Linked DNA regions of Planctellipticum variicoloris. The protein of the gene in region 2 interacts with the protein of the main gene of each other region in a pairwise test. Links are inferred from orthologs where the notes say so. Each region holds a gene or a part of one and is shown on either strand. Other genes may lie near its edges.

Region 1 (3,281 bases), 1.4 Mb from region 2 along the record:
AACCCGTTGTTGGGGGCCTCTTCGCGAGTCCCGCGGCTCGCGGGCAGCTTGGCGATCATCTGGCGCAGGCGGTTTTCCGAAACCTGCCCGACAACTCGATCTGCTTCGCGTCCATTGGAGACCAGCACGAACGCCGGAATGGAAGTGACGTTGAACCGCTGCGCCAGTCCGGGGTTCCGGTCGACATCGACCTGCCGGATCGGCAGGCCTTCCCGCTCCAGCCGCTTGACGATCGGATGCATCTGCTGGCAGGGACCGCACCAGGTCGCCGAGAAGTCGAGCAGAATATTGTCGACCGACTCATCGCCGGCGCTCATCGGCGTCGGGACGGCGATCGTCGCCGTGATCCCCACGCTCAAGAGGCCCAGCACCAGCCAGACCCAGAGCTGCGGGCTGCGCCTGGACGGAATCTGCTGCGGATTCGCCGGGGACGTCGGGAACATAGGGCGGCCTCCGTGCCTTTGTAAGTCTTGCAAGCGTTCCAGGCGGCTGACGGACGTTTTTACAACGCGGCAACCCGGTCCCTTCCATGGTCCGGATTGTCCGAATCAGCCATAACGTCTTATTGAGTCTTGAGATTCATCCTGGCGACCTCCGGCAAGAGGGGCTGTCCGAAGTGAGGTCGCCAAGTCCTTCCAAGCACTCCCGATGCCAGATCGGCAAAATCCGCCGATCCGCCCGATTTCGAGATTCTGCGAAACCTGCGTAAAATAGCGATACTCGGCGGAGTGCGCGATCCGGGGCTCGCAATCACGACCGCCCGGGTCCGACTTGGACCGAATCCCGAGAGGCGAGCGGGTTCGCCTGTCCGATAGCTTGGGTGACCGACGGCCCCGGTTCGGCGACGGGGGTCGTTCGGAATCGGACGACAACAAGGAGGTTGTGCATGGCTCGAAACAAAGTGGCGGAAATCACGGTCGACTCGGCGCTCCGCCTGGTCGAAGTGATCTGCGAAGAAGCCCGCCTCGCAGAGAATGAAGATGTGAAGCGGGCGCTGCTCCAGACCGGAATCCGGATCGCCGATCTGGCGATCTCGCGCGAGCAGCCTGCGAAGAAACGAGGCAAGGCCGCGGCGTAGTCCGGGGCAGGCGCGGGAACCCCAGGCGGCAAGGCGCGCAGCGCGCCCAAGGAACATCTCAGGGTCAGGAGGCCGATTCAGGTCTCCTGACCCTGTTCTCTTTGCTGCCACCGCGGGGCTCAAGCCTGCTCGCGGCCCCATTCCAGCGCCAGATTGACCAGCACCCGGACTGCCGACTCCATCTCGTTCAAGCTCGCCCATTCCAGCGGCGAATGCGGGTTGTGCTGACCGGTCGACAGGTTCGGCGTCGGCAAACCTTTTTCCGTCAGCAGCGAGCCGTCCGTACCCCCGCGGATAATCGTGTGCTCCGGCGTCAGCCCGGCGGCTTTCACAGCCGCTTCCGCTTTGGTCAGCGCCCGGGGTTCCTTGACCAGTCCCTCCCGCATGTTGCGATATTGCCTGCGGATTTCCACGGTGATGACCGCCCGCGGAAACTCCTGCCGCAGCGTCCCGGCAATACTCTCCAGCAGCCGGGCCTGTTCATCCAGCGCACTCGACTCAAAGTCCCGCAGAATCAGCCGGGCGGACGCCTCGGCGACCCCGCCTTCGACGTGATAGGGATGAATAAAACCCTCGCGGCCGTCGGTCGTCTCAGGGCTCAACCGGGCCTGCGGCAGTCGGTCGATGAAGGCGCTCAGAATGCGGACCGCGTTCACCATCGATCCCTTGCCGATCGAGGGATGCGTGTTAATCCCGCGTACGGCCACGACCGCCTGGTCGGCGGAAAACGTCTCGGAATCGATCTGCCCCTGCCCGCCGCCATCCAGCGTATAGGCGCAGATCGCCCCCAGCTTCTGCAGATCCAGCTTGTCGGTCCCCCGGCCGATTTCTTCGTCGCAGGTAAAGCACAGCCGGACCGGGCCGCACAGCAGATCGCGGTTCTGCATCAGCTCCTGCGCCGCCTGCATGATCACCGCAATCCCCGCCTTGTCATCGCCCCCCAGGAGCGTCGTCCCGTCGGTCGTGATCAGCGTATGTCCGAGACAAGTCGTCAGTTCGGGGTTCTCGGCGACCTTCAGAACGCGGGTCGGCTCGGCCGGCAGGACGATGTCCTTCCCGTCGTAGTTTTCGTGAACAACCGGATTGACCTGGGCCGCAGTGAATTCCGGCGACGTATCCACGTGCGCGACGTACGCAATCGCCGGCGCCGCGTGGGGCACGGTCGCGGGAACCGTCGCCATCACGATCCCGAATTCGTCGATGGTGACGTCGGCCAGTCCCAGCGCCCGGCATTCTCCGGCCAGCATCCGGCTGAGGACGAGCTGCTTCTCGGTACTGGGATACGTCGTGCTGGTCTCGTCCGCTTGAGTATCCAGACGGACGTAGCGCAGAAACCGTTCGAGCAGCGTATCCACAGTCACCTCGGAACTTCACAGGAAGGAATCGATTCGGGTCGGTTGCCAGTGTGAGTCTAACCAAACAGGTCCACCACGACAGCCGATCCGACCCCGCCGCACCATGAAGAGAAATCGTTCTTCGAAGGGTGAGTCAAGGCTGGCTGACGGCTACCGCTGGCCGGCCCGATTCCCAACACAACCAATTTCTCAGTATGGAGTTGCGGAACGCGTATGAATCGCGACACAGTTCGTAGCGCGTCAAAAATCGTCAAATTCGTTCATCCAACGCTGGCCGGAAACGGGTCCGTACCAATAATCCTCCGCCCCTCACGCAGACCTGACGTCTGGCTGAGCCAGAGGATGAACTGATGCAGAGATTCGACGCGGTCATCGTCGGCGCCGGCCCCGGCGGCCTTGCCGCCGCTCTACAGCTTGCCAACGCCGGCCTCAAAGTCAGAATTCTAGAACGACGAAGTACCGTCGGCGGTCGGACCTCGGCGCTCGAAACTCCCGATTTCCGCTTCGACCTCGGCCCGACGTTCTTCCTTTACCCCCGCGTGCTCCAGGAAATCTTTCAGTCGATCGGTCGAGATCTCCACCAGGAAGTCCCGATGGTCCGGCTCGATCCGCAGTACCGATTGCTGTTCGGTGCGGGGGGCCAGCTCGACGCCACCGGTGATATTCCGCGAATGGAAGCCGCCCTCCGCGAATTCAGCGAGCACGACGCCGGGAACTTCCGGAAGTTCCTGGAAGACAACCGGACCAAGCTGGCGAAGTTCCGCCCCATTCTGGAGTCCTCGTGGTCGCGATGGACCGACCTGCTCTCCCCCACCATGCTCAAGATGCTGCCGTGGGTCCGTCCGTGG
Region 2 (3,137 bases):
GGTGAACCGGGGGCATGCCGATTTCGGCGTCGTTCCGATCGAGAACAGCACGGACGGTCGGATCATCGACACGCTGGATATGTTCACGCGGCTGCCGCTGCGGATCTGCGGGGAGATCCAGCTCGCGATTCACCACAATCTGCTGGGGAAGTGCCCGCGGGGTGAGATCACTGAGATCTACAGCAAGCCACAGGCGTTGTCGCAGTGCCGGGACTGGCTGAGCCGCAATATGCCGCAGGCTCGATTGATCGATGTGACGAGCACTTCCACCGCTGCGCAGCTTGCCCGGGACAAGCCGGGGGTGGGAGCGATCGCCAGCAAACAGGCGGCTGGCGAGTACGGTCTGAACATCCTGGCGGAGTCGATTGAAGACAACAAAGACAACATCACGCGATTTGCGGTCATTGGCGACAAGCCGGTCGGGCCGACCGGCCAGGACCGAACGTCTGTTCTGCTGCAGATTCCGCACAAACCGGGCGCTTTGTCCGATACGCTGATGATCTTCAAGCAGTTGAAGATTAACCTGACGTGGATTGAGTCGTTTCCGTTGCGGGGGCCGGAGACCGGCTATGTGTTCTTTATGGACCTGGAAGGTCATATGAAGGATGCGAAGGTCAAGAAGGCTCTGGACGAGATGGCTCAGTCGGCGGTGCGGATCGAGGTGCTGGGGTCGTATGCCCGGAGCGAACCTCGGGAATAGCAGGACGAGAAGATCTTTCGCCGAGATGCAGAGCGGAACGCTGAGGCCGCAGAGAAGTCCGGGCAATCGGGGCCCCGGCCGACTGCTGGAGAGTTCTCCGGCTCTCAATTCGGTGAGTGACGGACGCTATCGAGCAGTCCGGCGCGTTTTTGAAGAGATTTGAATCGAGGGCGATGGAGAGCATCGCCGGAAGGCGTTCCCTGGGGAGAGCCTGGGAACGAGGTGGCCATGAGCCCGCGAGGGGTTCAGAACTGGGAAGCTGAGATGCGACGTTTGTTTGTAGCCGGCAACTGGAAGATGAATACGACGCTGTCGTCGGCGAAATCGCTGGCGGCCGAGGTGGCCGTGGAAGTCCAGAAGACCCAGCCGCGGGTGGATGTGGCTGTTTGTCCGCCGGCCCCCTACCTGCTGGCGGTCAAGGAAGCGCTGGGCGACAGCAAGGTCAGCCTGGGGGCTCAGAATGCCTACTTCGCATCCCCCGGGGCGTATACGGGCGAGCTGGCGATCGAAATGCTGCAGGATGTCGGCTGTCAGTGGGTGATTCTGGGCCACAGCGAGCGTCGTCAGCACTTCGGCGAGACGGACGATCTGATTAACAAGAAGATCGTGGCGGCGGCCTCCCGGGAACTGGGCGTCATCTTCTGCGTGGGCGAATCGCTGGCCGACCGACAGGCCAACAAGACCGAGCAGGTGCTGGAAACCCAGTTGGCGGGCGGGTTTGCGGGTGTTGACGTCGGCCTGCTGGGGCAGATTGTGATTGCCTATGAGCCGGTCTGGGCAATTGGCACGGGCGTGACGGCTTCTCCCGACCAGGCGCAGGCGGCGCATCTGTTCATTCGCGGTTGGCTGGCAAAGCGTTACAATCCGCCGGCGGCCGAAGAGATGCGAATTCTGTACGGCGGGAGCGTGAAGGCGGATAACGCCGCGGAGCTGATGGGGCTGGCTGACGTCGACGGAGCGCTGGTCGGCGGAGCGAGTCTGAAGGGGGAGCTGTTTCTCCCGATCATTCGCGCGGCCGCGACGCTCGCGGAAACCAAGTAATTCGGTCTGCATGCGGCCAACCCGGCTGCGGCGTCCGACAGAATGAGTCTACCACAGGGACGTGAGCGACGTCGCCCGGCGACGGTCGTCCAACGAGGAGTGAGTTCGGCATGAGTATCGTCCCCTATCTGACGATGGGTCTGCTGGCGTTCGTCAGCCTGCTCCTGATTTTCATCGTGCTGCTGCAGCGCGGTCGAGGCGGCGGTCTGGCCGGCGCGCTGGGCGGGGCGGGCGGACAGAGTGCTTTCGGCACGAAAGCGGGGGACGTCTTTACCCGCATTACGATCGTGCTGGCGGTGATTTGGGTGCTGCTGGGCGCCATGAACGTGGTGCTGTTGCGGAACCTGTCGACCGGCCGGTTCGAAGGCGGCGATGAGGCGTCGACGACGCCGGTGCTGACGGCTCCGGAGAAGACCGACGAATCGGCGCCCGAAGGAACCGGCGAAAAGGCGACACCTGCAGCGGGCGGCGAAACTTCCAAGGCCGCCGAGGCGGTCGAAGGGGCGAAGACGCCTGCACCTTCCGCGAAACCGGATGAGGCCGAAGCGGCGGAAAAGAAGGCGGATGGACCTGCTCCGGCGGAGAAGCCGAAGGAGGAGGCCAAGCCCGACGCAGCCCCGGAGAAACCTGCGGCTGAAGAGAAGAAACCGGAGTAAGCCGGGACCGTCAGACGACTGAAAATTCTGCAGGGGCCGGCGACCACTCCGAGAGGTCGCCGGTCTGCTGTTTTCCCAGCCTGTTGCAGGTGAGTCGCCGTGCTGCTGAGCATGACCGGATTTGGAGAGTCGCGGAGCCAGTCGGGAGACTGGCATCTGGCGGTCGAGCTCCGCAGCATCAACAACCGGCACTTCAAGTTGAATCTGCGCTGCCCGGACGGTTTTTTTCACTATGAGGCGGATCTTGAGCGGCTGCTGCGCGAGACGATTTCGCGCGGGACCGTATCGCTGACGATCCGCCTGGATTCGGCGGGGGGGGCGGGAGCTCCGCGTCTCAATCGCGATGTGATGCTGTCATACTGGAATCAGTTGCGGGATCTGTCGGTCGACCTGGGGGCGCCGCATACGCCGGCCGTCGCTGAGCTGCTGCAACTGCCGGGGGTGCTCGACGACGGGCGACTGACGGCGGAGCAGGTGGAGGCGTTGTGGCCCTTCGTGCAGGAGGGGGTTCGTGCGGCCGTCGTCCGGCTGGATGAATTCCGGCAGCGGGAAGGGGCGGCGATGGCGGCCGATCTGCGGACGCAGTGCGAGGCGATCGAGAAGACGCTGGGGGAAGTGGTGACGATCGCACCGCAAGTGATCACCGACTATCGGGACAAGCTGCAGCAGCGGGTGCAGAAGCTGCTCGAAGGGACGGGGATCACTCTGGAGCAGGACAACCTGATCCGCGAGGTGGCGTT

The links.
Region 1: the proteins of tpiA (region 2) and pepT interact in binary tests that used the Escherichia coli proteins (3 or more experiments, as listed by UniProt). The link is inferred for Planctellipticum variicoloris from one-to-one orthologs.

What each region holds. Positions count from the first base shown.
Region 1 is NZ_CP130886.1:6,752,832-6,756,112, forward strand. What follows is about bases 316-3,279. They hold pepT (peptidase T), read right to left. Parts: upstream 2,434-3,279; coding sequence 1,198-2,433; downstream 316-1,197. Other genes in these bases: SH412_RS26300 (thioredoxin domain-containing protein), read right to left, coding at 316-443; SH412_RS26305 (hypothetical protein), read left to right, coding at 887-1,078; crtI (phytoene desaturase family protein), read left to right, coding at 2,784-3,279. Outside these bases: more of SH412_RS26300, read right to left, coding at 1-315; more of crtI, read left to right, coding at 3,280-3,281. UniProt on the Escherichia coli protein: Cleaves the N-terminal amino acid of tripeptides.
Region 2 is NZ_CP130886.1:5,367,010-5,370,146, forward strand. Bases 33-2,852 are described here. They hold tpiA (triose-phosphate isomerase), read left to right. Parts: upstream 33-964; coding sequence 965-1,741; downstream 1,742-2,852. Other genes in these bases: pheA (prephenate dehydratase), read left to right, coding at 33-700; secG (preprotein translocase subunit SecG), read left to right, coding at 1,852-2,397; SH412_RS20915 (YicC/YloC family endoribonuclease), read left to right, coding at 2,497-2,852. Outside these bases: more of pheA, read left to right, coding at 1-32; more of SH412_RS20915, read left to right, coding at 2,853-3,137. UniProt on the Escherichia coli protein: Involved in the gluconeogenesis. Catalyzes stereospecifically the conversion of dihydroxyacetone phosphate (DHAP) to D-glyceraldehyde-3-phosphate (G3P).